4 regions of the Virgibacillus sp. 6R genome follow, and region 1 is predicted to be linked to each of the others. Evidence: riboswitches for the same ligand, from Rfam matches in the RefSeq annotation. Region 1 holds a riboswitch; each other region holds the start of a gene.
What was found. A riboswitch is a leader RNA that binds a small molecule or an ion and turns the genes downstream of it on or off. The one in region 1 is predicted to bind S-adenosylmethionine.
Positions count from the first base shown of each region.

Region 2: linked by a shared signal. The riboswitch ahead of BKP57_RS05800 (homocysteine S-methyltransferase family protein) and the one ahead of metK (methionine adenosyltransferase) in region 1 are both predicted to bind S-adenosylmethionine.
Region 3: linked by a shared signal. The riboswitch ahead of BKP57_RS12220 (YezD family protein) and the one ahead of metK (methionine adenosyltransferase) in region 1 are both predicted to bind S-adenosylmethionine.
Region 4: linked by a shared signal. The riboswitch ahead of BKP57_RS08845 (PLP-dependent aspartate aminotransferase family protein) and the one ahead of metK (methionine adenosyltransferase) in region 1 are both predicted to bind S-adenosylmethionine.

Region 1 is NZ_CP017762.1:627,383-635,673, reverse strand. Features, by position in the region: gene BKP57_RS03005 (ABC transporter ATP-binding protein) at 1-521, opposite strand, end outside; gene BKP57_RS03000 (ABC transporter substrate-binding protein) at 534-1,523, opposite strand; gene pckA (phosphoenolpyruvate carboxykinase (ATP)) at 1,806-3,392, opposite strand; SAM riboswitch class I at 3,630-3,744, shown strand; gene metK (methionine adenosyltransferase) at 4,008-5,213, shown strand; gene asnB (asparagine synthase (glutamine-hydrolyzing)) at 5,668-7,566, shown strand; gene BKP57_RS02980 (C39 family peptidase) at 7,720-8,291, opposite strand, start outside.
Region 2 is NZ_CP017762.1:1,270,617-1,278,907, forward strand. Features, by position in the region: gene BKP57_RS05780 (LysR family transcriptional regulator) at 1-837, shown strand, start outside; gene BKP57_RS05785 (YuzF family protein) at 1,157-1,375, shown strand; gene BKP57_RS05790 (manganese catalase family protein) at 1,390-2,286, shown strand; SAM riboswitch class I at 2,576-2,677, shown strand; gene BKP57_RS05795 (methionine biosynthesis PLP-dependent protein) at 2,780-3,892, shown strand; SAM riboswitch class I at 4,075-4,173, shown strand; gene BKP57_RS05800 (homocysteine S-methyltransferase family protein) at 4,268-5,317, shown strand; gene BKP57_RS05805 (cyclase family protein) at 5,359-6,096, shown strand; gene BKP57_RS05810 (MazG nucleotide pyrophosphohydrolase domain-containing protein) at 6,486-6,803, opposite strand; gene BKP57_RS05815 (DUF4177 domain-containing protein) at 6,886-7,086, opposite strand; gene BKP57_RS05820 (DUF6176 family protein) at 7,390-7,746, opposite strand; gene BKP57_RS05825 (VanZ family protein) at 8,175-8,291, opposite strand, start outside.
Region 3 is NZ_CP017762.1:2,688,291-2,696,581, reverse strand. Features, by position in the region: gene metE (5-methyltetrahydropteroyltriglutamate--homocysteine S-methyltransferase) at 1-235, opposite strand, end outside; gene BKP57_RS12225 (bifunctional homocysteine S-methyltransferase/methylenetetrahydrofolate reductase) at 404-2,251, opposite strand; gene BKP57_RS12220 (YezD family protein) at 2,424-2,597, opposite strand; SAM riboswitch class I at 2,768-2,872, opposite strand; gene BKP57_RS12215 (ABC transporter ATP-binding protein) at 3,375-4,130, shown strand; gene BKP57_RS12210 (hypothetical protein) at 4,117-5,748, shown strand; gene BKP57_RS12205 (Crp/Fnr family transcriptional regulator) at 6,115-6,822, opposite strand; gene BKP57_RS12200 (heavy metal translocating P-type ATPase) at 7,065-8,291, opposite strand, start outside.
Region 4 is NZ_CP017762.1:1,949,010-1,957,300, reverse strand. Features, by position in the region: gene BKP57_RS08860 (Cof-type HAD-IIB family hydrolase) at 25-816, shown strand; gene BKP57_RS08855 (DUF4127 family protein) at 825-2,351, shown strand; gene BKP57_RS08850 (MurR/RpiR family transcriptional regulator) at 2,381-3,190, shown strand; gene BKP57_RS08845 (PLP-dependent aspartate aminotransferase family protein) at 3,836-5,581, opposite strand; SAM riboswitch class I at 5,800-5,920, opposite strand; gene BKP57_RS08840 (PTS transporter subunit EIIC) at 6,691-8,247, shown strand; gene BKP57_RS08835 (class-II fumarase/aspartase family protein) at 8,264-8,291, shown strand, end outside.

The sequences.
Region 1 (8,291 bases):
TCTAGTTTTAATTTCGTTTGGTAATCTAAAGCCGAAAAAGGTTCATCAAACAATAATATTTTCGGATCGTTAATCAAAGTTCGAACCAGTGCAGCTCGTTGCCGCATACCACCTGATAAAGCATCTGGGTAAGCTGAAGCTACATGTTCTAGCCCCACCTCTTGCAGTAGGGTCAAACCTTTCTCTTTCATTTCTTTGGAATGCGTTTGGTTAATTTTTGGTCCTAAAAGGATGTTTTCTAAAATGCTTTTCCAAGGAAATAAATAGTCTTGCTGTAACATATAACCGATTTCCGAGGAAGGAGCATGGATTGCTTTTTGCTGTAATTTGACTTTCCCTTCTGTAGGAGGAATGATTCCTGCCATGATGGATAGAATTGTTGACTTTCCACAACCACTTGGTCCTAACAAAGCGATAAACTCCCCCTCGTGAATGGAAACTGAAATATCCTTTAACGCTTTTGTAACACGTTGCTTAGAAAAGTAGTAATGGGTAACTTTTTCTAACGTTAAAAATGACATCACGCACTCTCCTTAGTCCTGTAATACATCCTTTGCAAACGTTGGATTTACTAAGTCCTCGTATGCTACATCTTCCGGCAATTCTCCAGCTGCTTCCATAATGTTTTTCAAATTGTTCCACGCATCTTCTTTTAACACCGGGTCGGTTGCGAATGATCCTTGATTTTTATAGCGTTCAATGGAGGAAGTGAGCATAGCTACATCCGTATCTTCAAAATAAGGTTGAATGGTTTTAGCAATTTCCTCAGCAGAATGTTCTGAAACCCATTGTTGGGCCCGGTAAACTGCTTTTGTGAATTTTTCCAATTCTGCTTTGTGTTCATCCATATATGTTTGCTTTGCCATATAAACGGTATATGGAACAGTTCCAGATTCTTCTCCAAACGAAGCTACAATATGCCCTTTTCCTTCTTTTTCAAACATACTGGCAGTTGGTTCAAATAATTGGACGTATTCTGCATCGCTAGACACAAATGCACTAGGAATGTTAGCAAACTCAATATTTTGCTGTAAATCTAAATCTTCATGCGGATCAATTTCGTTTTGTTTAAGTACATATTCGCCAACCATTTGTGGCATGCCACCTTTACGTTGTCCTAAAAAGGTTGTACCTTTTAAATCATTCCAATCAAAATCAGGCTTTTCTTCTTTTGCAACTAAGAAGGTACCATCTGTTTGTGTGAGCTGAGCGAAGTTAATAGCAATATCTTTCGAGTCCTGAGCGTAAACATAAATGGATGTTTCCGCACCAACTAACGCGATATCGGCTCCATCTGATAAAAGCGAAGTCATTGTTTTATCTCCACCCCATGTAGTTTGCAATTCGACGTCTAATCCTTCATCTTCAAAAAAACCTTTTTCCAAAGCCACGTATTGCGGAGCATAAAAAATGGAGCGGGTCACTTCAGCTAATTGAATGGTTTTTTTTGAATTCGTATTATTACAACTTGTTAAAATCAATAGTATGCTACTGAAGAATAGGAAAAATAGAATTTTCTTCATCCTATTTGCCCCTTTCATTGATGATTTAGTTTGTCAAAACAGTTTATGATTGCATTTAAAAATGTGTGAATGCCTATATAATGGATGTTTTATAAAAATGAAAAACTAGGGGGTAGAGTAGGTGAGTGTTAAGAATGATTTTAGTAAGAGCTTGAGGGACGCTCTTGGGCATCTCTGTAAGCCCAAGCAAAAAAAATCGACCTCGCAATAATGAGGTCGACATGCAGCAGTAACTGCAAATTAATTTTATATAAAATTCCTTTTGGGATGAGGAAACAATGATTAACCCTTATAAATAGGGCCAGCATTAGCGATATCTTCACGAGCTTCTGTGAATTGCTTAAAATTCTCATGGAATTTCACCGCAAGCTGTTTTGCTGTTTGTTCATAAGCGGCCTTATCGAGCCACGTGTTTTCCGGAATTAATACTTCATCCGGCACTCCAGGTACATGCATCGGAATTTCTAATCCGAATATTTTATCCTTTGTTGTCTCTACGCCATGTAATTCGCCCTCTAATGCAGCATGAATCATAGCGCGAGTATACGAAAGCTTCATGCGCTTCCCAGTACCATAGGCTCCTCCCGTCCAACCGGTGTTTACAAGAAACACATTTGATTGATAAGCGTCAATCTTTTCCCCAAGCATGGCAGCGTATTTGGACGGTGCCAATGGAAGGAATGGAGAACCGAAACAAGCTGAGAATGTTGCTTGTGGTTCGGTTACACCTCGTTCTGTTCCTGCTAGCTTACTTGTATATCCGCTTAGAAAATGATACATGGCCTGTTCTTTCGTCAATTTACTGATAGGAGGCAATGTTCCTGAAGCATCAGCGGTTAGAAAAATAATGGTGCTTGGATGCCCAGCGATACTTGGTACGGCAATGTTATCTATGTTTTCTAACGGATATGCTGCGCGAGTGTTTTCTGTTAAAATAGTGTCATTATAGTCAGGAATTCTTGTTTGGTTATCTAACACGACATTTTCCAATACTGCACCAAATCTAATGGCATCGTAAATTTGCGGTTCTTTTTCTTGCGATAAGTTAATGCATTTAGCATAACAACCACCTTCAATATTAAACACGCCATTAGGTCCCCAGCCATGCTCGTCATCGCCAATTAAACGGCGGTACGGATCAGCTGATAATGTTGTTTTACCTGTTCCTGACAAGCCAAAGAACAAAGCAACATCGCCTTCTTTACCAACATTAGCGGAACAATGCATAGATAATACATTGCGTTGAGGGAGCAAATAATTCATCACGGAAAAAATAGATTTTTTAATTTCGCCGGCATACTCTGTTCCACCTATTAATACGATACGTTGTTTAAACGATACAAGAATAAATGCTTCTGAGTTTGTACCGTCTACTTTAGGATTGGCTTTGAATGTTGGTGCAGACAAAACGGTAAACTCTGGCTGATGCTCTTTTAACTCTTTTTCTTTAGGTGTGATAAACAACTGTCTGGCAAATAGATTATGCCACGCATATTCATTGATCACTTGAAGCGGAAGACGGTAATCATGATCTGCTCCAGCATATCCTCTAAATTGAAAGATCTCGGATTTGTTTTTTAAATATTGAACGACTTTTTGGTAAAGTTTATTGAAAGTCGCTTCATCAATGGAACGGTTCACTGTTCCCCAGTCAACATAGTTTTCGCTGATTTCGTCTTTTACAATAAACTTATCTTTTGGTGAGCGGCCTGTGTAAGCCCCTGTTTCAGCTTGAACTGCACCTGTAGCTGATAACTTACCTTCTTTTCTAGCCAAGATTTTTTCAACAAGCTGCGGTACCGATAAATTCGATAATAAATAAGGGTGAGAATATAATTCGGTTACATAAGACTTTTCTACCGTTTTCATTTTAAAAATACCTGCCTTTTAATTCAAATTTATTCACGTTCAACGATTAAGAACGATTGTGATATACTCAATATGTTTATTAGTATAACACATTCACCTAAATAGTCCATACTAAATATCGATGAAATTAAAAAAATATTTATCTTTTCATTATAGTGTGTGAAAAAAACATATAGAAATACGGGGAAATTAGTTGACATAAAGGGGTTCTTTCGGTAAGCTGAAATTCGAACGGTTCTCTTATTCAGAGTCGGTGGAGGGACAGACCCGAGGAAGCCCAGCAACCATCACATTTCATGTGAAAAGGTGCTAACCTGATGCAAGGTAAGTAGGTCACCTTGAACAATAAGAGCGAAAGGTCCGCTATTCCCTTTCCTCCATGATAAGCAGGAAGGGATTTTTTTGTGTTAAAATGGATAGAATGCTAGCGGTTGAGATGTTTTGAAATGGAATAAATACTGCTGTTCATAACCATAAATCCTATTTACATTCATAGGAGTGGTTGTTGTCGTTTTGGACAAGTAAAGTATGGACTTCATAACATTCCCTAAAATGAAAGGTGCATCTTGTTTATATAGAGTTCCGTAACCGACTTTAAAAGGAGGAAGTAGCAATATGGCTACGAATCGACGTTTATTTACTTCTGAAAGTGTAACAGAAGGTCATCCTGATAAAATATCGGACCAAATTTCCGATGCTATCCTTGATGAAATATTACAATCTGATCCCTATGCTCGAGTTGCCTGTGAGACAACTGTTACAACAGGACTAGTATTGGTAGCAGGGGAAATATCGACCACTACATATGTAGATATTCCTGCAATCGTTCGAAAAACCATTGAGGATATTGGTTATACACGAGCAAAGTTTGGATTCGACGCCAAAACCTGTGCGGTACTAACAGCGATTGACGAGCAGTCTCCGGATATAGCAGGGGGGGTAGATACTGCTTGGGAGGCAAGACAGGGGCAAATGAGCGAGGAAGAAATTGATGCTATTGGTGCTGGTGACCAAGGACTAATGTTTGGGTTTGCCTGTGACGAAACAGAAGAATTAATGCCATTGCCAATTTCTCTAGCGCACAAATTAGCCAAGCGTTTGGCAGATGTCCGTAAAGACCATACATTGGATTACTTAAGACCGGACGGAAAGACACAAGTAACTGTAGAATATGGAGAAGATGACCAGCCTATTCGAATTGATACAATCGTCATTTCGACACAACATCATCAAGATATAACGGTAGAACAAATTGAAAAAGATTTAATGGAGCATGTTATTATTCCTGTTGTTCCAGCACATTTATTAGATGAAGCAACGAAATATTTTATCAACCCAACTGGACGATTTGTGATTGGGGGTCCACAAGGCGATGCAGGCTTAACCGGAAGAAAAATTATTGTTGACACTTATGGTGGTTATGCACGTCATGGTGGTGGTGCATTTAGTGGTAAGGATGCGACGAAAGTGGATCGTTCTGCTGCTTATGCTGCTAGATATGTAGCAAAAAATATTGTTGCCGCCCAATTAGCAAAAACATGTGAAGTTCAACTTGCGTATGCGATTGGTGTAGCAGAACCAGTTTCGATTGCTATCGATACATTTGGAACCGGGGTTGTAAGCGAGGATGAATTGGTCCAAGCTGTACGAAAACTATTCGACCTTCGCCCGGCTGGCATTATTCGTATGCTTGATTTACAAAAGCCTATTTTTAGAAATACAGCTGCATATGGACATTTTGGTCGTACGGACGTTTTATTCCCATGGGAAAAGACAGATAAAGTGGAAGAATTGGTAGCACTAGTAAAAGAGCAGCAATAATGATGAGAGCGAGAGCATGATTTTTCTTTTGATGGAGATAGAGAAATCATGCTTTTTTTTCGGTGCCAAGATAGGGGGCTAATTTGGTTAAATGGGGGAAGTTTACATATAATAGGAATAATGTTGTTTACATAAGAATTTGGGAGTAACTAAATGATCGAAAAAAACAAAAGGCATCATTGAATTTTTTACCGTTTTTGATGAGAACAATTGAATATATGGTACGGTTATGGTATCTTTACTCACATCTGATGCAATATAGGTCTCCGCAAAAAATGGTGATCACAGACGGTCATATGTACATCAACAGACAAGAATTATATAATGTAGAACTTATTACCCTATAAAACACGCTTTATTTGGAAGTTTTTTACTAGCGAATAATGTGGTATGATAATATTGAAAAATAATCTTACGCCACGTTACTATTATTAATGAGAGAAGGTAGACAGCAATGTGTGGTTTTATCGGAATGATATTTGATAATCCAGTCGAACGAACAGAACAAGAAATTGAATTGTTTAAAAAGCAAAATAATTTGATCACTCATCGGGGGCCAGATGATGAGGGCTATTATTTTGATTCCTATATTTCATTCGGATTTCGCCGATTAAGTATTATTGATATTGAAAGTGGTTCACAGCCATTAAGCTATAACAATGAACAAATCTGGCTCGTTTTTAATGGAGAGATTTATAATTATATCGAATTACGTGAAAAACTGCTTGAAGAAGGCTACGAATTCCAGACAGACTCAGATACAGAGGTTATAGCTGCACTTTTTTCCAAACATAAGGAGAATGCCTTTCAATATTTAAGAGGTATGTTCTCGATTCTTATTTGGGATAAAGAGACAGAGCAATTATACGGTGCGCGCGATCCTTTTGGTATTAAGCCACTTTTTTATCATGAAAATTCCTTTGGGACGTCATTTGCATCAGAGAAAAAAAGTATTACCTTAATGATGGAACAAGAAGAAGTAGATCAAGCTGCTCTGCAGCATTATTTGAGTTTTCAATACGTGCCGGAACCAATGACAATGACTGCCGGCATTAAAAAAGTAGAGCCAGGCCATTATTTCATTAAGAAACCTGGACAACCTATTCAATTTACACGTTATTGGCATGCTACATTTCATCCTGTGCTTCGAGAAAAGCAAGATTGGATTCAAAAAATTCAAGATGTCATGTATGATTCTGTTAACGTGCATATGCGTAGTGACGTTCCAGTTGGGTCATTCCTATCTGGGGGTATCGATTCAACGTTAATCGTATCCATAGCTAAAGAATTTAATCCAGATATTAAGACATTTTCAGTTGGCTTTGAACGCGATGGTTATTCAGAAGTCGATGTAGCTAAGGAAACAGCAGATAAACTGAATGTGGAAAACATTTCCTACATGATTTCACCGGAAGAATATGTAGACAACTTACCAAAAATCATGTGGCATATGGATGATCCATTAGCTGATCCATCCTGCGTACCATTGTATTTTGTTTCCAGAGAAGCGAGAAAGCATGTAACAGTTGTGCTGTCTGGAGAAGGGTCTGATGAATTGTTTGGGGGCTACAATATTTATCGGGAGCCTGGCTCATTGAAAATATTCGATAAGCTTCCGTTACCTGTGAAGGAATTGCTGAAACGCGTTTCCGCTATATTACCTGAAGGAGTGAAAGGAAAAAGCTTCCTAGATCGTGGAACAACGCCGTTGCGTGAACGGTATATTGGAAATGCAAAAATGTTTGAAGAAAACGAAAAAAGAAAGCTATTAAAAACGTATAATGATCATTTATCTTACCAGCAAATAACAGGCAAATTATTTGACCAGGTAAAAGACTATCCGTACGTGAACCAAATGCAATATGTAGACATTCATACTTGGATGCGTGGAGATATTTTATTAAAAGCAGACCGTGTTACGATGGCTCATTCTCTTGAGTTACGAGTGCCGTTCTTGGATAAGGAAGTATTTCGTGTCGCAAATGAAATTCCAGTTGATTTGAAAATAGCTAACGGTAGTACGAAGAGTCTGTTGCGTGAGGCTTCACGTGGAATCATTCCAGATCATGTGCTAGACCGAAAAAAATTAGGTTTCCCAGTACCTATTCGTCATTGGCTTAAGAATGAGTTAAATGGCTGGGCAAAACAACTGATTCATGAAAGTGAGACAGACCATTTATTACACAAGAACTATATACTTGAACTGCTAGAAGCTCACTGCCAAGGAAAAGGGGACTATAGCAGAAAAATATGGACGGTGCTTATGTTCATGCTATGGCACCAAAACTTTGTTGAAAAAAAGTTTACTGCTGCTAACCTAAATGAAAACGAAGCGGAATTAATCCATTCTTAATATTAGGATAGGAAGCTGACAAGTTAAACTGCATGTTTGCTTTACCTTTCCAACTAATCTAAATAGGATAGTGAAGTAGTTCATTGTCTACGCCATGGAATAAGTTACGATTTCAAAGTCATTATGACTTTGTTAAAAACAGGCGATCACCTCTTAATCAATGGTGATCGCCTGTTTTCCCATTTGTTCCCAAGCAGCTTGAAACTCATCGATAGGTGCTTTCTCTGCAAAGTTTAATGGATCATTAAAATAAATGTAGTTTTCATCATAACCTGTAATCAATACGGAGTGTTGCTTCATCGTAATATCGATTTTTCCGTCCTTTGTATTCCAAGTGGTAAATTGACTTTCTGGAAGTTTATCGTAAGTTGTATTTATAATTACCCATACAGGTCGCTTATGATTTAATTCTGTAATGATTGTTTTAAAGTCATTTCCGGTTAAATCTTTTACACGATCACCTGCATAACGTTTAGCTAATGCAGCAATTGGCTTATGATAAACGCCCATACCCGGTGTGTCAAATGAATACATATCACCTACAAACCCACGATACGGATTACCGAAAAATATTTCACCGTCTTTTTTCGTATAAGGCGTAGGATCTTTTTTTACTTGCTGCGCTAGTTCTATTTTATCGATACGGATATCATTATGCCTTAAGAGCATTGATAAGCTAGTTACTTCACAGCCTCTCGGTAATTCTGGAAGCTGCTCTATCTTAG
Region 2 (8,291 bases), 640 kb from region 1:
AACTTTACAAAAGCAGCTTCTATGCTTCACATATCACAGCCCTCTTTAAGTAAAGCGATTAAAAACTTGGAAACACAGCTCGGAGTAACTTTGTTTTACCGTGGGGGAAAACAAATTGAGTTGACTGATGCCGGGGAAGCATTTCTAAGTAATGCCAAACCATTTATGGAGGCATATGATAATTTAACTACGGAACTTTATGATGTGGTGCAATTAAAAAAAGGGCAAATAAAAATTGGCATTCCCCCGATTATTGGTGCCACCTTCTTTTCTAAATTAATTAGCAAGTACAAGGCTGCACATCCTTCTTTTCATATTGAATTAAACGAAGTGGGGAGTAATTTAATTCAATATGGGGTGAAAGAAGGAGAACTCGATGTAGGACTTATCTGTAATCTTCCCGTTGAAAAACATCATTTTTCAACGATTAACCTTTTAAAAGATCCTTTAATGGTTGTTGTTCAAACCGAACATCCACTAGGAGCTAAAAAATTCGTTGAACTATCTGATCTAAAGAATGAAAAATTCGTTTTATATCAGGAAGATTTTTCCTTGCATGATCGGATTGTCGAAGCTTGCAGGAATTACGGATTTGAACCAAACACGGTATGTAAAAGTTCACAACGAGACTTTATGATTGAAATGGTCGAAGCGAAATTAGGCATTGCTTTATTACCAAGTAAAATTTGTCAACAGCTCCTCCATCATGACGTTACTACCATTCCATTCAAGCACCCTATCACTCACCTTGAATTGGCTCTCATATGGAAGAGAAATAAATATTTGCCATACGCCGTGCGGGAATTTATAGCTATCGCGAAAGAATTTACCAGTTAAAGAACTCAAAACAAGAGACAGAGCCTCCATAAACTGCCTCTTGTTTTGGGTCTTTGTCATCACCAGCATAGCAAAAAATAATTGTTTCAGAGTAATCATAACAACGAAACGTCGGTAATATTTCTCCTGCTATTTTTCTCTACCCTGTACAAAGGTAAACCTCCATACTTTTGTGAAATTATTCCCCTTATTGTTCATCTTGACTAAAAACTTGACGTACTTCTATTACTAAATAGCTGATTTCTGCTTGTCCACGAGAATAACCTACTTTGTAGTGTCATAGCTTAGCTGTAGTGATGCTTTTTAAGGAGGATAAAAAATGAATGCACAAACGCCGGCATTTATGAGTGCTTTTGATCCCTACGTTTACCAAACATTACAATCGATAACCGGATCGATGCTTATTGTACAAACCACCCAAGGGACTGTTACAGGCAGTCTTAAAACCGTTATGCCAGACCATATTGTGATTGAATCAGGTGGTTCTTCTTTCTACATTCGTACGCAACAAATTGTTTGGGTCATTCCTAAAAGCTAAAAAGGAGGCTTACCATGTTTAAGCGTGAAAACCGCATGTTAATTGAATTGCCTATACCTGAACACGGGGATCCCAATGCAGCAGCGGCAGTTCAAGAGTTATTAGGTGGGAAATTTGGTGAAATGTCAACTTTAAATAACTATCTGTTTCAATCCTTTAATTTCCGACAAAAGGATAAACTCAAACCATTTTACGACCTGGTTGCTAGTATAACGGCTGAGGAATTCGGACACGTTGAACTTGTTTCAAACACCATTAATCTACTCTCAAAACGAAACACCTTTTATACAGGAGACCCAGATGTGACTCCATTACGAACAGGAAAAGATAGTCGAAATACTTATCAGTTCATTGCTACTGCACAAACAGCACTTGCAGGTGATTCCATGGGTCGCGCCTGGACAGGAGATAATGTCTTCAGCAGTGGCAACCTCGTGCTTGATCTATTGCACAATTTCTTTCTTGAAATTGGCGCTCGTACACATAAAATGCGTGTATATGAAATGACGGAGCATGAAACAGCAAGAGAAATGATTGGATATTTATTAGTTCGCGGTGGTACTCATATCTTAGCTTATGCCAAAGCTCTAGAAATCGCTACAGGTGCTGAAGTGAAGAAACTAATTCCAATCCCTGATCTCTCCAACACCAAATTCGATCATGCCCGAAAATTTGAGGAGCAAGGCTTAGCAAATGTATTATACACATGGAATGACGTCGGAGATTATGTAGACATTCGGCAAATTTGGAAAGGGGAAAATCCAGAAAATGGGAAACAACTGATCGTGAAGGAAGGAGCACCAAAGGGAGCACCAATTCCAAATCTTGATGATCTTCCAGAAGAATTTGCACCGGGAATTGATCGGGATGACTATCAAAAAATCGCTAAACGATTGCTGGAAAATATGTAGACTTCCTACTCCTGAAGTGGGAGTCTTACAGCTCCTTATATACGGGATAAACTAGTTAGCCAAAGAAAATTGTCAACTGTGCAATAGTGTGCAGGAAAAATGCAAATGTAGACAGTTTCTTTCTCTTTTAAACTTTTTCAAATATCGCACATAGAAGGAGAGTAGCAATGGATAGCTCATAGATATTCTATGATCCATTAAACACTCTAAATGAATACAAGGTTCCACTTGACTTTTTTTAATCCGCCTTGTATTCTAATATTCAATCTTATAAAATTCAAAAATTATTTTCTTATCCAGAGAGGTGAAGGGACTGGCCCGTTGAAGCCTCGGCAACAGACTGCTTGCAGTACTGTGCCAATTCCAGAAGCTTAATGCTTGAAGATAAGAAGAATTGGTCCTTTATATTTAACTTAGGAAACCTCTTCTTATTTCAAGGAGAGGTTTTTTGCTTGCTCTCCTTGAAAATATTTTTCTAGGAGATGATGATCATATGATAAAAAGAACACTTGAAACAAGGCTAGTGCAATTAGGAAATCACAGCGATCCTAACACTGGTGCTATCAATCCTCCCATCTATTTATCAACTGCATTTAAACATGACGGGATTGGACGTTCAACCGGATATGATTATAGCCGTACCAAAAACCCTACCCGAACACTGTTAGAAGCAGGTATTGCGAATTTGGAGTCTGGTGAACAAGGTTACGCTTGCAGTTCAGGTATGGCAGCTATCCAATTGGTGCTGTCCCTTTTCCAGTCTGGTGATGAATTGATCGTTTCTGAAGATATATACGGAGGAACGTATCGTTTGCTGCAGCACTATGCAAATGCCTATCAGTTCCATATAATCTATGATTCTTTTACTAATTTGAAAGATATGGAAAAACGGATATCTGATAAAACAAAGGCTTTATTTATTGAAACGCCTACGAATCCACTCATGCAAGAAATTGACATCAAATCGTTAGCCAGTTTAACCACAAAACATAACCTATTACTTATCGTTGATAATACATTTCTCACCCCTTGTTTGCAGCGACCTATAGAACTTGGCGCAAACATTGTTATTCATAGTGCAACCAAATATATTGGTGGACATAATGACGTATTGGCGGGACTTGTGATTGCAACAGGTGTGGAAGTATGTGAAAAACTTGCTGCTTTACACAATGCATCCGGAGCAGTGCTTTCTCCTTTTGATTGTTGGTTGTTAATTAGAGGGCTAAAAACACTTTCACTCCGAATAGCAAAGCATCAGGAAAACGCACAAAAAATAGCAAGATTTTTAGAGGGACAACCTGCAGTTAAAGAGGTGATCTATCCAGGCAAAGGTGGGATGCTGTCTTTTCGTTTGCATGATTCTAGCTGGGTTGATCCTTTTTTGCAACAATTACAATTAATTACCTTTGCAGAAAGCTTAGGAGGTGTGGAAAGCTTTATCACGTATCCAGCTACACAAACCCATGCCGACATTCCTATTAAAGAACGGAAAAAGCGTGGAATTGATAACTGTTTATTACGTTTTTCTGTAGGGATTGAGCAAGCAGAAGATTTAAAGCATGATTTAAATCAAGCGCTGAAACAATTCGAAACAGGAACTTAAAATTTTTTTAGTAAATAGGTTGACATTTCATTCCTCTCGGTGTAAAGTATTATTTAAATTTTATAAATGATCAAATATATTTGACAACAAATATCTCGTTTCAACAACAGTTCGGCAGAAACGTGCCATTGATTGAACACAGGAGCTATCATGAATAGCTTTTGAACAAACATAATATGACTATCTTATCCAGAGAGGTGGAGGGACTGGCCCATTGAAACCTCAGCAACAGGCATAATTGCACTGTGCTAATTCCAGAGCGTAACGCTTGAAGATAAGAAGAGATACCATAAATAAGGTAATTCACCCTCTTCTAATTCAAGAAGAGGGTTTTATTATGGGGTTTCCCCAAATCACTAAAAGGAGGAATTTTAAATGAAACGTAATTTACAACAGAGGTTAGAGGAAGGTCCCGTTATTGTTGGAGAAGGCTATTTATTTGAACTGGAACGAAGGGGATATTTACAGGCAGGCTCTTTTGTACCGGAAGTAGCTTTAGATAATCCGCAAGCCCTTAAGCAAGCATACCGTGATTTTATGAATGCCGGATCTGATGTTGTTCTGGCTTTTACGTATAATGGGAATCGAGAAAAAATGCGCATCATTGGCAAAGAGGAATTATTAGAGCCATTAAATCGAAGCGCGATTCGTCTTGCAAAGGAAGTCGCCAAGGAACATCCAGTAGAAGAAGCTCTTGTTGCTGGAAATATTTCCAACACTAATATTTTTGACCCCGATGATCCGTCATCTAAAGATCAAGTAAGAAGTATTTTTGCAGAAATGGTGCAATGGTGTAAAGAAGAAGGAGTCGATTTTGTTAACGGGGAAACCTTTTATTACTATGAAGAAGCATTGATCGCCTTAGAGGAAATTACGAAACAAGAGCTTCCAGCTGTAATAACATTTGGTCTTATGGGAGAAAACATTTTACGGGATGGATATACCGTGGAAGAGGCTTGTCAATTGCTTTCCGAAAAAGGAGCACTTGTGGTTGGCATGAACTGCTTCCGAGGTCCAGAAACGATGCAGCCATATCTTGCTAAAATAAGAAAGTCTGTCAATGGATATGTCGGCGCTTTACCAATTCCATATCGCACAACAGAGGAGCATCCAACATTTTTCAACTTACCTGATGGGGCTTGCAGCTGTCATTTACCAACAGAAACAACTTTTCCAACTGCGCTAGACCCACTTTATCACAATCGCTATGAATTGGCAGCATGGGCTAAGGAAGCAAAAGATATTGGCATCCATTACATTGGACTTTGCTGTGGCGCTTCTCCTGCAATGCTACGAGCAGTAGCTGAAGCTGTCGGTGTCGAAACGATTAATTCCAAATATTCCCCAAATATGGAGAAACATTTCTTGTTTGGATCAGATAAAACATTAAAAAAACATAATGTGGATTATCGTTTGAAAGCTTAAAACAACAACAAAGAAAATTTTTCTTTTAAAGGAGAATTAGTGTGACAAATCAATTATGGCATACCATTGCAGCGATTAAAAACAAGCAATGGATTGATTTAACCCATGCTTTTGGACCGGAATCACCACATTTCTCAGCATTTGAACCCGCCAAATTTGAAACATTATTTGATCATGATGACGGCTTTTTCGCGCAACGACTCACATTTCCCGGGCAATATGGAACACATTTGGATGCACCTGTTCATTTTGTCCGTGATACAAGGTGCTTAGATGAATTAGAGCTAAAAGAATTTGTCTTACCACTTGTCGTCATTGATAAATCAAAAGCTGCTGGTGAAAATCATGACTTCGCATTAACGGTTGAAGATGTGTTAGCATTTGAAACCATCTATGGAAAAATAAATCCTGGCAGTTTTGTGGCTTTACGTACAGATTGGAGTAAACGGTGGCCTGATCAGGAGGCATTTGATAATAAAGATGCTGACGGGCAAAGTCATACACCAGGCTGGTCACTAGAAGCTTTACAGTTTTTGTACGAGGAACGCGATATAAAAGCCGTTGGTCATGAAACGTTTGATACAGACACCGCTATTGATTATGCCAAAAATGGCTCACTCATAGCAGAGTATTACGTACTTAGCCAAGATAGCTACCAAATAGAATTACTTGCCAATTTAGATAAGGTGCCAGCAACAGGTGCAGTCATTTGTAATATCGTCCCAAAAGCAAAAAACGCTTCTGGATTTCCGGTTCGTTCGTTTGCTATTTTACCTTAATTTGTAAGAATGAAAGCATTGATAATGGTATGACTTCTGTGGAAGCAAACCACGCTTAACAAACATGGATAAAGATCGCATCCATATTTAAGAGTTTATGAGACTTTGATTATTTTAAAATAGTTCAATACAACAAGCAGCCCCTCCTCCTACCTGAGGTGTGAGAGGAGGGGGGGGTCCATACATTTTGGACAGCACTTTTCTCAACTCATAATTCTTAAAAGAAAAGCTTTGAAACAGAATAATTGAATACCCGATCAGGTTTTTAGATGAGAACTCCCCCCATAGCGTATATAGATGAAACGATTCGCGAAAGCAAAAGCTTTAAGCGGGAGCTGAAAAAAGAAGAAGCGGTTCAGACAGGAAAGCATTAACTCCTTTTCTAATATTTATTCTGAATAGCGCTTTGCTAGCTTACTTTTATGTAATTGAAATACTTCTTCCAAAGAAATGCCGTATTTATTGGCAATGACAATGACATTGCCTAGTACATCTCCAAGTTCTTCGGTTAACGCTTGTTTATTTTCTTCAAAAGTACTTTCTGCTTCATCTGGTCTGTCTCTCCCTATTTCAAGAGCTCTTATCGCTCTAGCTACTTCACCTGTTTCTTCAGCTAAAAAGCCGATGCGAACGAAAATATCTAAATCCGCCCATCCTCTGTTCTTATAATATTGCTTTACCCACTGCTGAAATTCAGTTACATCCATTCTTACCCACCTTCTTGTCTAGCTATAAGTTTTAATAACCTTCAAAATTTATTTTACTGAACTAGCTCCAAGAGAAAACAGGCTAATCTACTTTTCGTTTAAACACAATTTGATTGAAGTTCACACTAATCCTACCACTAGGGCCCTCTCCAACTTGAGGAATAATATTTACTAATTCCCAGCCTTGCTTACCATACTCATTTAATTTGTCCTCGAGTTCTTCTCGATCGGCAGAGGTAATCCCTAATGTCCAAGTTTCTACTGCATATTCCCATGTTTGCATAAACAACACTCCTTTTATTTGCGTTCAAGCGTCCATATCAAAGAAAGACATCTTCTTTTGCCTATAGCACCTAAATTGATTATCGTCAGCCTAAATATGTCATTCCTTAAAATAGTAGATTGCCTTATAGAAAACAACAAGTGGTTATTAAAATTTGTAGACCCATGCCAAAATTTAAGGTTCCTTCACAAATAGTTGATTTTCATGCTTCATCAATATTGCGATCGAGCCAAATCCCTAGGTGCGTTTATCCATCAAGTCCATTCTTCCTACCAAGCAAGTCCGATTTTCTTTCAGCTTATTTTACTTGTTAAAGGCTTCCATGGCTTGTCTCAGTTTCTCAGGTATCATCACAACTTCTGTACTAAGATCTACGGGCCTAAAATTAGGATCTATGCATTCATGCCAATATTGCAAGTGTTTTCTGTCTACCCAGTGTTCGGATTCTTCTACATCTTGTCCACCTTCCCCTTGTACAGAGTACCAATATAGATACTCATTTCCATTAAGTGTTTCTCTAAAAATGGTTTCAACGTACATTTTTTCATCTGCTAAAGTAATTAGGACATCCTTCATATGCTCATTTAGAAATGCTAACCACTCATCTACAACCTTGGATTTTCCTTCTTTCACTTTAAATCTTGTTAGCTCTACTTGTATCACTTGCAAACCTCCATCTTATAATATCATCTATGTAAATTGATCGTAGCATAAACTACTAATTTAATGAATAGCAAGTTTTACATCTGATAATTTCGGTTAAGTTTGCTCATGGTTCCCAACGTCTAGACTAACTAATTGCTGGTCAATCAAGCAATTTTTAATCAACAAGCAGGTAAATGGGGTAGGTTGGCGAAATAATTAGTGATGAACGATCTTTTTGCCAAAGGAGAATCAATATGAACATCTATAATACTGTTCTATATTTTCTAAACAATTATTTACCTAAAGAGCGGTTTTTAATGCAGTACTATAGTACGTTTCCTGCACAATTTAAAGAATACATTTTATACCATTGAAAACATCAAGAACAAAAAAGAAAGGTCGCTTTTCAAAAACAAAATTCTTTAAATAGAACTATTGCTTGGCTAAGCCTCCCTATTCTTTGCTTGCCCATATAATATTTTAAGTAGTTTAATAGGCAAATAACCAAGCACTCCTCCAATTGTATTTAACAACATATCATCAACATCAAAGCTTCCAAA
Region 3 (8,291 bases), 2.1 Mb from region 1:
CAAACGTAATGGCCGTATCTAAGACATGGTCATATAAGGAAAAATCATTTACCGGAATTAAATCGATTCCTTTTTCCTGTTGTTTTTTTAAATTGCGTAACCGGATTTCTGTTGTTTTTTCAATTAACTCCGTCTCAGAAATAACCCCACTCCAAAAATTTTCTAATGCTCTTTTCCACTCGCGATTTTCTCCAATTCTCGGATAACCAATATTCGAACTCTTTATTTTTGACATATATACTCCTCCATTTTTATATGTGATCGAAAATCATGAGATACATATTATTAATTATTGACATTCTCTCTCGGGTTCCCCGGTTCTAGGATAGGTTAATTAATTATGTTCTAAACGACTATCCTTTAGATTTTGATGTATACTTATCCTCAAACCCTACACCCTAAATTAATGTGAGGATAAGCTTGCTTGCGCTCGCATGGCATTTGTTTTTTGATGAATATAGTTAACTAATTCGACGATCATATCATAGCGCATAAACGGAGTAATAAGATATATCCCGTGAAAATGTTCAAAAGCTGTATCAAGTAACTCTTTCGAAATAGCAATGCTTTCTTTTGTTGATTGCTCTCGATTTCCCTCAGCTGCTTTCATACGAGAGCGAACTTCATCCGTAAGCTTTATCCCCGGTACTTCATGATGTAAAAATTCAGCATTCTTTGTAGAGGTTAATGGCATAATTCCAATAAAAATCGGTGTCTCTATATGTGAAGTTGCTTGTTTCAAAGCAATTATTTTCTCTTTGCTATAAACAGGCTGTGTCATGATATAGTCAGCACCGCTTGCTATCTTTCTCTCCAATCTAGCAACCGACTTTTCTACATGATTCACGTTGGGATTAAAAGCCGCTCCCACTGTAAATGAGGTATGTTCTCTTAGGGAATCCCCGGAAAATGACATACCTTTATTTCCTCTTTTAATTAATTCAATTAACTTAAATGAATTAACATCAAAAACAGAAGTTGCTCCTGGAAAACTGCCAATTTTAGTTGGATCACCTGTTATAGCTAAAATTTCATGAATTCCTAAAATGTCTAATCCCATTAAATGCGACTGTAAGCCAATTAAATTACGATCTCTGCAAGATAGATGGACTAACGGTCTGATCCCCTGTTCTTTAATAATCGTTGCAACAGCTACATTACATATTCGCGGTGTAGCAAGCGAATTATCGGCAAGTGTCACTGCGTCGATTCCAGCTTTCTTTAACGCTCGTATTCCTTGATAATATTCTGTCATATCTAAATGTTTCGGAGCATCTAATTCAACGATAATGGTATGTCGTTCTTTTGCTAATTCTGCCAGCGATTTTTCTTTTCGTTTCCTTTTTAAAATTACTCTCTCTCGCTGCGGAATTTCTACCACTTTTTCTGTAATCGGGTCCGTATCTTTTAATCCTTCAGCTAATGCTTTAATATGATCAGGAGTTGTTCCGCAACACCCTCCTAATAAGCGCACCCCTTGTTCTCGCAATTGTCCGGCACACTGTTTAAAATAAGCCGGTTCATTTTTGTAATAAAGTACACCATCCCGATATGCAGGCAAGCTTGCATTTGGATATGAAGCTAAAAAGGCCTTTTTTGGTAAAGGAACTGATTGTAAGGATGTAATTATTTGTGATGGGCCAAAACGGCAATTAACACCAACAAGATCGGCACCCAAAGATTCCAGTTGCTGTAACGCTTCAGCTAACGGTGTACCATTTTCCAAAACTCCCGGAACATGCATCGACACATTTGCGATAATAGGGATTTCCGTTTCCTCCCGAGCAATTTCTAACACCATTGTTAACTCATCCAGATTATAATAGGTTTCTAAAATAAGCCCATCTATTCCTTCTAAAAGTAAACAATATAATTGTTCTCGAAAGCTTCGTTTAATTTCTTCTTTTGTTTCATTTAATGCTTGAACGCCATGAATACCGCCAATACTTCCTAAAACATATACTCCTTTTTGCCGGGCTTGCTTTGCAATTTGTACGGCTTTTTGGTTAATCTTTTTAACTTGTTCTTCTAAGCCGTATCGTGCCAATTTAATATAGTTTGCTCCATATGTGTTTGTTTGAATGACAGTTGCTCCAGCATGAATATATGCTTCATGTACCTGTTGAACTTGATCTGGATGGGTTATGTTTAATTGTTCAAAACTTTGATCGATACCATACGAATATAACATCGTTCCCATGGCACCATCTGCAATTAAAATTTGATCTTGTAACTGTTGTAATAAGCTCATGTTGGTGTCACCTCCTCCTTTGCAATTAAATATCTGCTCATAACCAGATAAGTCTTACTAGCAGTTCATGCGGGATAAAAATAGTTTTTCTAACATAGTAAAAGGCATCTTTCACCTTATTAAATAATCGAAAAGGTAAAAGATGCCTTTAGTTGTCTAATCGGCATGTGCTTTATTTAGAATTTTGCAATGAACGATTGTTATTTATATTCGCAAACCGCTTTTTCTCCGTTGTGTCAATTTGCGTAACCCTTCCATCGTGTACAGTAATGACTACAGATCCGAAATCAATTGCATCTAAGCTTTTTCTTACGTACTCCCATTGTACTTCATCCAATTTACTCATTTTCTCATCTTCCCTTCTCTTTATTGTTAAAGTACAAGCATCCAAAACACCTTTTGGGAACTTGTAAAGCAATTGTCCATGTAACGTATGGAAGAGCCGCCAATTTTAAATATTAAAAAACCTCTTCCTATTGACAAATAAGAAGAGGTAGATTATTTAAGTTAACGCTCTTCTTATCTTTCAGGCATAATGCTTGCTGGAATTGGCACAGTACTTTAACAAAGTCTGTTGCCGAGGTTTCACTGGGCCAGTCCCTCCACCTCTCTGGATAAGAAATCATGTGATATTAAATTTGTTTAATACTTTACACCGAAAGTGTATTATTGTCAATCTTTTATTTATAATTTTGTGTAAATATAACACAAATCGATTTTACACATACAGTATAGAACGCTGTTGAGGATTGTCCATCGTCGTTAAATAGGGGTTTTCCAGCTTAAACTTATTCCCATCAGCTGACGAACATACCTATACAAATAATCGTACACTTCTATGATCCCCCCGACGCTACCCGCAAATGGGCTTCATATTTTAGATTTTTTCCCACATTATAAAATTATTATTAGATGATAAATAAATTTAACTATCGTATAATGACCCTATGAAGTGCGCGTTGGCAATTGATTTGGTTTGTTCTTCACAAGCACCATAAAAGAAAAGCCCTTTTTCATTTATCCTTGGCTCTTTGGGGCTGTATGAATGAGAATTAAAATTTTATTAGGGAGCAGGTGAGGGTTTTTGTCTACGGAAAAAGTCTTGTCGTTAAAAAATTTATCCATGAGTTATGGAAGCAAAAATGTATTAAATGAAATTAATCTCGATGTATATCCAGGACAAATCATTGGATATATTGGGCCTAATGGTGCCGGAAAAAGTACCACCCTTAAAATTATGCTCGGATTAGTGGGAGAATATAGTGGTATGGTAGAAATCTTTGGCGAAGATATTGCAACAAGTGATTATTCCTATAAGCGTAAAATTGGTTATGTTCCAGAAAATGCAGAGATTTATGATAATCTGACAGCAAATGAATATTTAACATTTATTGGAGAGCTTTACGGCATGGAGCAAAACGAAGCAGCAAACAAGGCAGAAAGTCTGATGCAACAATTTGGCATGGAAGATGTTCTACATACACGTATTTCTTCATTTTCAAAAGGGATGCGGCAAAAAGTGTTAATTATTTCCAGTCTCTTACATAATCCGGATTTAATTTTTCTTGATGAACCATTAAGTGGACTAGATGCCAATAGCGTAATGATTATAAAAGATATCTTAGAGCAGCTTGTCGCACATGGAAAAACGATTTTTTATTCTTCGCATATTATGGATGTTGTCGAAAAAATCAGCAATCGTATTGTGTTACTTGTAGACGGTAAAATTGCCGCTGATGGGACATTTGAAGAGTTACAAGAACAAAATAAGCAAGGTTCCTTGGAAGGAATTTTCAACCAATTAACTGGTTTTGATGAGCACAAACATACAGCAGAAGAATTTGTTCGCATTGTGACAAATGGTGATGCCAATGATTAATTTTTCGTTAAAAATACTTGATTTGCTTCAGCCGCTTTTTCGTATGCTTCGAATGGATTACCCAATGATGCGCAAAATACTTGAGGTCAAGCTAACAATGGACGGACGTCGAACACCGACTGTTTTTGCTTCTAACGTATCTAATAAAAGGAAATACGGGAATCAGTTTGTAAAATCGTTATTTATTTATGTATTATACGGCTTAATCCTCATTCCTTTTATATTTTTTGGAGAGAATTATATCTTTCAAATCAGTATTATATTCGGTGTCTCTATGTTTATCCTAATGACGTCTATGGTTTCAGATTTCTCATCGGTACTTTTAGATGTTCGCGATAAAACCGTCCTTCACACTAAACCAATTCATACAAGAACGATAAGTGCTGCTAAAATTGTTCATGTTGCGATCTATATGAGCATGCTCACAGGAGCATTTATCGGAATTCCTTCCATCGTTATGTTAGGAGTTCAAGGTATCAGTTATTTTCTGCTTTTTTTAGCAGAAATCGTTTTATTAATTTTGTTCATCATGACCATTACAGCATTAGTATATATTTTTATATTACGATTTTTCAGTGGTGAAAAGCTAAAAGATATGATTAATTATGTCCAAATTCTGCTGTCTATAGGAATCGTTATTGGTTATCAAATTGTCATTCGCTCCTTTGAAATGGTTGATTTTAATTATGTTTATGATTTTAGCTGGTGGCATATATTTATTCCGCCTATGTGGTTCGGTGCACCTTTTGAATTATTTTTAAATGGGAACACCTCCTATGAAATGATTATCCTTTCTTCACTGGCAGTAATTGGTCCCATCATTTCCATTGGTTTATATTATAAATTAATGCCGGCCTTCGAGCGCAATTTACAGAAGCTAATGGAAAGCACCGAGAAATCTAAACAGAAGCGTAGGAGGATTCATACTGTATTGGAGCGTCTCTTTTGCAGGAGCAAAGAAGAACGACAATTTTTCCGATTCTCATCAATTATTATGGCTCGAGAACGGGAATTCAAGCTGAAGGTATACCCCACATTAGGATTATCACTTATTTTTCCGTTCATTTTCCATTTTAATTATTTGGGTGAAAACTCTTTTGAACAATTCTCAAATAGTAATATGCATTTCACGATTTATTTTTGTAATATTATGATCGGCGTTGTTGTAATGATGCTACGTTATTCAAGCAAATATAAGGGAGCATGGATTTTTCAAACAGCACCAATTGAAAATCATTCGGCTATTTATAGCGGAACCTTAAAAGCGTTCATCATAAAATTATATTTGCCACTTTATACCTTATTAGCGGTTATTTTTATTTTTCTGTTCTCTGCACGAATTATCCCAGATCTTGTAGTTGTCTTTATGACAGGTGTTCTGCTTACTTTAATTAGCTATAAAGTTGTTAATAATGGGAAGTATCCATTTTCAGAAGCCTTTGAATCTGCACAGCAAGGCGGTACTACCATGAAAACATTCTTGCTCATGTTTGCAGTTGGCTTGTTTTTCTTAGCACATCAATTTTTCAGCAAGATAGACTTTGGAGTGTATATGTATCTCGTAAGTTTAATGCTTGCAACCGTCATCTCATGGAGAGTGGTATTTAAGGTGAAATAGAAGAGAGGTATAAAGCGGTACAAATTATCCAACACTTAAAGTGGGAGTCTTACAGCAACTTATATGCCCAAATAAAATAATTTAGTAAAACCCCCATCTACTAAACGAGGATGGGGGAAAATACGATAGAAAGCACCAAACCATAGCTTGCGATAGGGGGAGTATTTCGACGCCCTTTTTGTCGTATATAAGAATTTGTGGTAAGACTGGAGGGATATAATAGACTTGAATCAAAGATGTGACTAATATGCCCCTTGATAGTATGAAGTAATATTCAAATCAAATCCTCTATTGGTAATAAAAGCAATGATTTATTAACATACCCCATTTTTCAATTAATAAGTATTCCAATTAAGAAAACAGTTCTCACATAAGCAATAAAGCATCGGCATCCAATATGTCAATTCGTTTTTGACTTTTTTTCTTAATGTAGCCTTTTCTTTCTAACTCCTTTAAAACTCTGCTTATCGTTTCAGGTGTTGTCCCGAGATAAGAGGCTAAATCTTTATAATTCATAGGTAGCACTACTTGCTGATTTCGTTCATCCATATTCTCAACAAGGAAAAGACCCAATCTCGTGTCAACAGACTTTGTTGCAAAACGTGTTGTTTGCATCTCCGATTGCTCCAGTCGGTTAGCAAATTCTTCTAGAATTTTTAAAGAGATGGACGGGTATTTTAATAATAAATTTTGCATAGCTTTACGACTAATCATGCAAACTTTTGCTAATGACATCGCTTCAGCATAAGCCTCATGTACTGTATCTTTGAAAATGGCTAATTCACCTGTAAAATCTCCTGGATCTAATATTCGAACAAGCTGCTCTTTCCCTTCATCTGAAAGACGATAAATTTTTATCTTTCCTATATGAGTGATATACAACCATTCAGCTTTATCGCCTGCACGGTAAATAATTTCTCCACGCTTGAAAGTAACTGCATGAACTGATTGCATAATTTCATCCATTTGCGGTTTATCTAAATGATTAAAAATAGGTACAACCGATACACAATAGTGGTCTGAATTATTTTTACAGGCTTCTTTAAAATTTGTTTCGTCCTTTGAACGCATCATATCTCCCCATTCCTGGATAAAGTGAACATCAATCAGTGGGGGTTTTTGTGTATCTCCCACTGATTGTTAGATGAACGAATCGTTTATTTAGGTGCTGTTATTGCCCAATTAGACTTGATGCAGTACAGTTTATCCAACTCCTGAAGTGGGAGACTTACAGCACCTTATATACGGGATAAAAATCATCAACACTAAAACACTTTCTGGTGCTCTATAAATGCTTGGCAATAATCGTTACCTTCTCATCTTTGTAGCTGAAATTTCGTTGCTTGTTTTTTTAGTTGACTCATTCCAGATTTAAATCGAATGAGACGCATTCCATTTAATATGACTAATAATACACTAGCTTCATGAATAAACATACCTGAAGCTAAATGAACAGAACCATTCAATACTCCTAAAAGCAAGAGAAAAACTGTACCAATTGCAATCCATGTGTTCTGCTTCATATTCCGGATGGTTGCTTTTGCTAGCGCATAAGCGTGGGAAAATTGCGTTAGTTTATCTGCCATAAGTACGACATCTGCCGTTTCCATGGAAATATCTGTTCCCCCATCGCCCATGGCTAATCCAATGTCTGCTGTCGCAATAGCCGGCGCATCATTAATTCCATCTCCCGCCATCGCAACCGTATGACCAGCATGTTTTAATTGTTTTATATAGTTTACCTTATCTTCAGGTAACAATTCTGCATGAAAGCTATCCAAATTTAATTTTCTGGCTACAAGGGCAGCTGTATGCCTATTATCGCCTGTTAGCATGATCATCTGCTTAATACCATCATTTCTCATTTTTTGTAATGCCATATAGGCATCTTCTCTAACTTGATCTGCTATGGAGATAGTACCTGCTATTTTTCCATTGATAGCAGTAAAAACAACCGTATTTCCTTTCTTTTCTTGACCTTCTTTATATAAAAGCATAGCTTCATTCAAGATGATGTCTTCTTCTCTCATAAGACTTTCATTTCCAATGCTCACTTCCCAGCCTTCTACTACTACCTTAATCCCTTTTCCTTTTATAATCTCCCCATTTCCTACATGTTCGTTGATCAGTAAGTTTCGAGAAATTGCCTCCTTAACGATCGTTTTCCCGAGGTGGTGTTCGGAGATCAATTCCGCTTTAGCGATGATCTGTAGTAATTTATCTTCTTGGAATTGTGGATCCCATACTTTCATTGCAGTTACTTCCGGTTTCCCCTTGGTTAATGTCCCAGTCTTGTCAAAAACGACCGTATCTACTTTGGACAACCGGTCCATTACTTCCCCACCCTTAATGAGTACACCATGTTTTGCCCCGTTTCCAATTCCGGTTACATTTGATACTGGAGCACCGATAACAAGAGCACCTGGACAGGCAATCACCAAAAACGTAATCGCCATATGAAGATCTTGCAACAAGATGTAAACGATAGCTGACAAAACAACTACTGCTGGTGTATAAATGTGCGAAAACTTGTTTAAAAATTT
Region 4 (8,291 bases), 1.3 Mb from region 1:
AGAACTGTCAACAGGAGGGTATGCATGACGAAAGTATTAATCTGTGATTTAGATGGAACATTACTTGATAAAAACAATGAAATATCATTAGAAAGCATAAGGAAAATTCAGTTATTTTCGAACTCAGGTGGTATATTTATTATTGCTACAGGGCGATTAGATCATGATATTGTATATGTTGAGAAGCAACTAGGAGTTCAAGGTGATTTTCGAATTAGCCAAAATGGTGCCGTTATAACAGATAAGGATGGAAAAATAGTTTTTAAACAGGAGATTAATTCTCATGCGGCTAAAGGAATCATGCAAATATTAGCCAAAAGGAACGAACGAGTAGAAGTAAATGATGTTAAACGGCGTTATTTTCCTTCACCACGCCCGATGGGAGAAGTAGCTGAATTTGTTGATTCAGCAGTGATTGATCCACAACTAAGCGAAAAAATTGGAAACAGCGTGATTCCAACCATCTTTCTTATATTCGGTGAAAAATCAGGTTTCAAAGAGATAAAAGCTACCATCCATAAAAAATATGAAAACATCGTTAATTGTGTAGAAACCAGTGACTCTTCCTTAGAAATTATGTCTAAACATACCTCAAAGGGTGTGGCTGTTCGTCAAATTATGAAAGCGTTAAATATATCAACACATGATGTGTATGTTATTGGTGATTCTGAAAATGATATTTCCATGTTCGAAACTGCTGGGTATTCATTTGCTATTGACTCCGCTTCAGATCAAGTAAAGCAAAAAGCAGATGAGATTCAAAAAACAGTGGTCGACTGTATAGAAGTAATTATGAGAAAAACTCCAAAAAATTAGGTGATAATATGAAAAAGATAATCTATATCCCGTTAGACGAGCGACCATGTAATTATTTATATCCACAATATATGCAAGAAACAAGAAAGGACGTAAAATTAATTGTTCCACCAAGTGAAATACTAGGTCGGAAAAAAGAAAAAGCAAATGTCGAGCAATTATGGAAATTTATCAATGATTATGCTCCTGAGGCTGATGGTTTGGTGGTTTCTGTTGAAATGATGCTATACGGTGGTCTTTTACCGTCTCGATTACACCAATTACGTGAATCGGAAGGAAAAGAGCGATTGAAAAAGTTCCAACTGCTAAGAGCAGAATATCCGCATTTACCAATAGTTGCATCAAATTTAATTATGCGTACTCCGAAGTTTAATAGCTCTGATGAAGAACCGGATTATTATGCTGCGTATGGAGAAGCATTATTTAAAAGAGCTTATTTACTAGATAAAGACAGCCGTACAGGATTAAATGAAAAGGAAAAAAGTCAATTACAACAAATGAATACTAACATTCCAGAAATGTTTATTGAAGATTATGAAAGACGACGTAATTTCAATGTTACGATGAACATGCATGTTCTTGATTTAGTTGCTTCAGACGTAATAAACTTTCTTGCTATTCCGCAAGATGATGCTGCAGTATATGGATATACTGCAAAAGATCAGGCAGTTGTTTATCGCTACATCGAACAAAAAAGGTTACAAAACAAAGTAATGGTCTATCCAGGAGCAGATGAGGTTGGATCTACATTAGTTGCCCGAATGGTTAATCATTTGCTCAATAGGAAACCGCGGGTATACTCTTTTTTTAGCTCAACATTAGGTCCCTATATTATACCACTTTATGAAGACAGACCATTTGCCGAAAGTGTCAAAGCACATTTGCTTGCTTCTGGCTGTAAAGTGGCTTTACAGCCGAAGGAGGCAGATTTTATATTAGCAATTAATACACCAGGTAAAGTAATGCAAGAAGCATTTAATCAAGATGAAAAAGATGTCACCTACAGCAGCTATCGTCAGCTACACTTTTTTACAGAACGTATCCAAGACTATTTGGACATGGGAAAGCCTGTAGTGCTTGCGGACAGTGCCTTTGCAAACGGAGGCGATATAGAATTGCTCCATTATCTGGATGACTATCAGCTTCTTGATCAATTAATATCTTATAAAGGCTGGAACACAAATGGTAATACGTTAGGGACATCTATTGCTGCAGGCAGCTTTGCATTTGACAAGCAGGATTGCTTGACAATAAAAAAGAATCTCATATACCATATCCTTGAAGATGGTTTATATCAGTCCATTGTTCGCAAAGAGGTTACAGAGACCGTTCTTCCTGAAATTGGCGCAGACTATTTCCAATTGAATCATCAGGATGATAAAGTTGCTAGTGAAATTAAGAAGAGGATTGAAATATATTATCAGCAAATGGTAAAAAATAGCTTTTCGGAATTCGAATTATCCCAGATTTGTATACATTTACCATGGAGAAGAATGTTTGAAATCGGTCTTGATTTAAAAATAAAGAAGAAGTAGTAATTCCTGGCGCAAGGAGAGTTTAATCTATGGATATAATGGATTTTTTAGCACGAGTGAAGAGCATTTACCCAGCCTTAACGAAGAGCGAGAAAAAAGTTGCCTCGTTTGTTTCTGAGAACTACCAGCGTATTGCTTTTATGTCTTTAACAGAACTTGCTGATGAATTTGGTGTCGGGGAAGCTACTGTAATTCGCTTTTTAAAAAAGGTAGGCTTTTCTGGATATCATGAATTTAAGACTACTATGGCAAAGCAAATCCTTAGCGGTAAAGAACCTAAAGCGGATACTAAATTTGAAAAAACGTACCAAGATATTGTTAAAATGCTGGATGAAACAAGACTGATGACCAATACGGAAAAAATAAAACAATCAGCAAATTTGATAAAGAACAGTAATGCAATCTATTTGTTTGGTATCGGTTTCTCTGCTTTGGCTGCACAGGGAGCACAGATTAGACTCATGCGCCTTGGTTATAAAGCATACTTTTTTTCAGAACAGCATACAAGATTGGTTTCATCTCATTTAATTGAACCTGATGACTTGGCGATCGCATTTAGTGTAACAGGTGATACACGAGAGACGTTACAATGGTTAAGTAAGGTGAAGGAAAATGGAGCAAAAACGATTGCGATTACGAACCATTCACGGTCGCCTATTACTAAAATCGCTGAATTATTATTATTTACTGCAGGAAAGGAAGTAGCACAAGAAGGAAGTACTTTAATTACGGAAATGTCGCAGCTTTTCGTAGTTGAACAAATTTGTCAATATCTACACGAAATTGATAGTTCTAGAATAGCATTAGCAAAGAAACAAATTTCTCAATCTATTGATTAGCGTAAACACCTTAAATAAATAGTGCTATTCATTTTTAAGCGCAGTACGTATTCTCAAGTAAGATAAATTATAACCAATGGTATCCCAACCGGTTGAGCTTTCGTTATAACGTGCTAAAATAGCATAAATATATAAGGCTAAGACTCTAGGTAGTGGGTAGAATTGATTTTTTCTCCAATCATTTCGCAACTATTAAAGATGGAGGGTATATCATTGAGTTCAACAGTATAAAATTTTTATGAGTCGTTTTCTTAAAAATTCTCCCACATTTCGTAGGAGAATTTTTAACTAGAACAACATTTGACTAGAGTTTATTAGTCAAATGTTGTACAAAGCAGGCCAATTATCCATAACTTATCAAAAATATTCCAATAATAGCAGTATTAGTTTGTTGATCATTTTTTCTTTGTCTATGTATAGAAACTGACAAATTTTAAGCATTTTCTAACCATTATTCATATTCGTTTTCGAGGCACTTTCCTTAATAAAACAAAAGGCGCCATAAGCTTTTACGAAGTGTTTGTAAAAAGGCTAGGGCACCTAAAGTTTGATTGAGCAAGATGGAGTCCTGTTTAAGGGTAATAAAATCCATTTTTTTAAGTCTATGAGCTTTTTATTATCGCTACTGGTTTGAATTAGTTAACTTTACACTGGTGTTAAACAGGAATTATTACGAAGTCGTAGTGCTTCATCATAAGGGTTCTTGTGTGTAATAACTGTAATTTCTGCTGCTTTTTTATAATCTGCTATATTATGGAAAGCGTTCGGTTGCTCGATCCATAAAAGCTTGCATTTTTTATTTACGAGTTGCTCTAACAAGTCAGCTGGTAATGTTGCGTGTACCAGCCAAATGGCGTCTACAATCGGAACCTCAGATAACTCATCATACTGTGGCAGTTCCGCTGTGGAAATAGGATTTCCGACAGCAACTATGTCAAATCCAAGTGCTCGCAGTTGCAACACTTTTTCTTCATCTGCTTTGCTCGCTTGCTCTAACCCGTAAACGGCAATCGTTTTTTTGCGTATGTTCCCCTCGTCTCTTATAAAAGAAGAATGGAGCAGCCAATGGATAGCGTGCTGATCATCAAATACGATGGTCTCTTGTTCACCTGTAGCTTTGGCTATCGCTTGATCTAGTGTAATTAGCAAATCATTTACGGATTCTAACCCAATCGATAAACGGACGGTTTCTTCCGTCGTTCCGCTCGCTGCTAATTCTTCTGATGTAAGTTGTTGATGTGTCGTGGAAGCGGGGTGAATAATCAGTGATTTCGCATCACCTACATTGGCTACATGTGACCATAATTCAATGTGATCAATTAATTGTCGTCCAGCTTCCCTCCCCCCTTTTATACCAAACGTAATGATCGACCCTGCCGTACCATCACGGAAATATTTTTTTATTAATGGATAGGACGGATGGCTGGGCAAACCTGGATAACTGACCCACTCAATTGCTGGATGATCCTCCAAATACGATGCAATCTTTTGTGCATTTTGTGTATGTTGTTGCATACGTAAATGTAACGTTTCTAATCCTTGAAGCAGTAAAAAGGCACTATGTGGACTTAAGCAAGCGCCAATATCACGAATTAATTGCACGCGAAGCTTAGTGGCAAAAGCGGCTGGTCCAACATCAATAAACCGCAGACCATTATAACTCTCATCGGGTTCAGTAAAGTCAGGAAATCGTTCATTGTTCCAATCAAATCTTCCACCGTCTACAATGATACCTCCAATGGTGGTTCCGTGTCCGCCGATCCATTTTGTAGCAGAATGGACAATAATATCCGCTCCCCAGGCGAATGGTTTGGTAAGGTATGGTGCGAATGTATTATCAATAATTAATGGAATATGGTGTGCGTGAGCGATAGTAGCAATGGTCTCTATATCAAAAACGTGAAGACTTGGATTTGTAATCGTTTCTCCAAAAATAGCTTTTGTTTTGTCAGTGATCGCTGCTTCTACTTCTTTTGGATTGGTACCATCAACGAATTTAACGTTGATGCCATAGCGAGGCAATGTGTTAGCAAATAAGTTATACGTCCCACCATAAAGATTGCGGTCGGTAATGATTTCATCGCCAGCACTGGCGACATTTAAAATAGCGAATGTAATAGCAGCCATACCAGAAGAGGTTGCTACTGCTGCGACCCCATCTTCCAATTGAGCAACACGCTGTTCAAATGCATCGACTGTTGGATTACCAATACGAGAATAAATATTTCCTGGCTCCGCTAATCCGAATAAATTTTGGGCATGTTTGGTATCTTTAAAAACATAAGAAGTAGTTTGGTAGATAGGTACTGCCCTTGCACCTGTTGTCGGGTCGGGTATTTGCCCGCCGTGAAGTAAAATTGTCTCTGGATCTTGCGTGAAAAAGCTTGTCATTGTTTTATTCCTCCTTTGAATGTGGGGCTGGTTCTTAAGATCTAATCCTCTTATCTTTTTTGCATTTGTGGTCTCCGTTTTTGGAACCTGTTGAATGAATCTTGCGAAAAGTATGTTTTCGGCTGGTTAATTTTTTCAAGGTAGGCGACTATTTGGAGGTGGTGGAAATAAAAAGCCCTCTTCCTAAAGAAGAGGGCTAGAATCGTTTTCCGTTCCTCCTCTTATCTTCCAGACCATTTCTAAGGTCTGTAGGATTTAGCACCGTAAAAAGCAAATCATTATTGCTTTTAGGTTGCCGGGTTTCAAAGGGCCTATTCCCTCCACCACTCTTGATAAGAGATTCAATTTTTAAATTACTGAATATTATATAAGGTTCAAGATGTATTGTCAATGAAGAATACGTGTACACATATTATTTATATAAATTAGGTCTAAGTAGGAGGTAGGAAGCTTTAGATATTTCTCATTATAAATAAACAAGGAGGCTTTAATTTATTTTTTGAAGAATAAGAAAGTATAAACTCAGGTGCTTATGGATAATGAAATAACCTAATAGTCACGTCCGGCGCATGAGCCCAGCAACTATGTGAACTTAGAAATGCGCCCTACGATAAGTTATCATCGGTTCGTGGCAAAGAGGAAGGCCGAGACTAAAAACGGGCTTGCCGCTCCACGTCGGCATACCCCTGTTTTTAGTGGCATGATTCCTAAATCTTTAGTTGATTCGTTCCATTCACTACGTTGCTAAACGGGCGCCCTGCGCCTTTGTTTAAAAGATAAGCAAGTATAAAATGAAGTGCTTGTAACGAAATAACCGACTAGTCACGTTCGGCTCCATTGCCCAGCAACTAGTAATTCGCTGCAACTTTGTGAATGACTGTTGATTTAAGACAATTTGCTGTTATTAAGGTTACGTATACACTTGTAGAACGAATAAAGGTATGTTTCAGTTTAAAGTTTTTTACATGTTATTGATTTTTACAAATGGTTGTGACCTAGGTCATTTTTCATTACCTATGTCAGCTGAAAGGATATGAAAGCGCTTTTTAATTTTAATTTGGCTGATAAAATAAAATGTGAAATGCTGAATGAGGAGGTTTAAATTCTAAATGACAAAGCGAAAAATCAGCGACTCCATTCAAAGATTTGGGCGTACTTTACTTCTCCCAATTGGGGTACTGGCGCCAGTTGGTATGATCTTAGGGATTAGTGGAGCATTGGTACAAACGTATATGATTGAAAGGTTTCCTTTTTTAGGCTATGAAGCAGTAAATACTTTATTAACTAGCATTCGTACCATAGCAAGTGTCGTGTTTGATAATATTCCATTGTTATTTGCAATGGGTGTTGCCTATGGAATGAGTAAAAAAGATAAGGGGATATCTGTTTTTGCCGCTACAACTGGCTATTTAACCTTAATTATAGCCATGCATGTTTGGCTAATCATTACGGGGAAGATGGCGGATCCCGAGGTTATGACGCAATATGGGCAAATAGAAGTGTTAGGCATCCAAACAATGAATATTAATGCGGTAGGAGGAATCATTACTGGGCTTTTAGCAGCTTGGGCAACAGATAAGTTTTATAATCTAGAATTGCCAACGGCATTTGCATTCTTTTCAGGAAAAAAATCTGTCCCGATTATTACAATTGGTTTTATGACGGTAATTGGTTTAATCATTCCTTTTATTTGGTCGTTGTTTGTAGGACTTTTAACAAACTTATCTTCCGTATATTTAAGTGTGGTAGGTCCGTTCTTTACTGCTGCAGGAGAGAGATTATTTATTCCTTTTGGATTGCATCATGTGTGGAATGTTCTGTTTCGATTCACGGAAGCTGGAGGGTCCTATGTTATTGATGGCGAAACGTACGTAGGGGTTGTCCCTGCGATGACGGAGATTTTATTTAATCAAGGACCTAATAGTGAGTATTGGTCGATGATGCCAAAGCTAACTCGTTTTATGGCACAACAGCAAATGTTGGTAACGTTATTTATCTTTCCGGCGATTGCCTTTGCAATGTATAAAACGGCTTATAAAGAAAATAAAGCTTATGTGAAATCAATGTTAATTACAATGGTCTTAACTGCTGTTCTTGGTAATGTTACGGAACCGTTAGAATTTACATTCGTGTTTATAGCCCCATTATTATATGTTGTTTATGCCTTTATTGTTGGGATTGGTGCCGTTTTATTATCTTTTGCAGGGGTAGCAATTGGATATATACGTGGAACTATTTTTGACTTTACGATTTTTGGATTGCTATATGAACAAACCAATTGGATTTTTCTTGTGCTAATTGGTACAGGGCTAGCCATCGTAACTTATTTTGTGTTTCGCTGGGCCATTATTCGCTTTGATATTAAAACTCCCGGTCGAGAAGAACAGCAAAATCTAGATAATACATTATTAAAAGAAAAACGTTATGATGAGATAGCGAAAATTGTCGTTAAAGCATTAGGAGGAAAAGGAAATATTTTAAATGTTGATAATTGTATTACCCGACTTCGGATCGATTTAAAAGATGTTCGTGTTATCGACAAAGATGTATTAACTACTTCTGGATGTACAGGATTTTTCTTTCCAACGGCAAAACATATTCATGTTGTCTATGGTCCACAAGTTGAATTTGTAAAAAATGCGGTTGATGATGAAATACGAAACTAAAAATGGAGAGATATAAATGAGAGCATTATATGATTCGAAAAGTA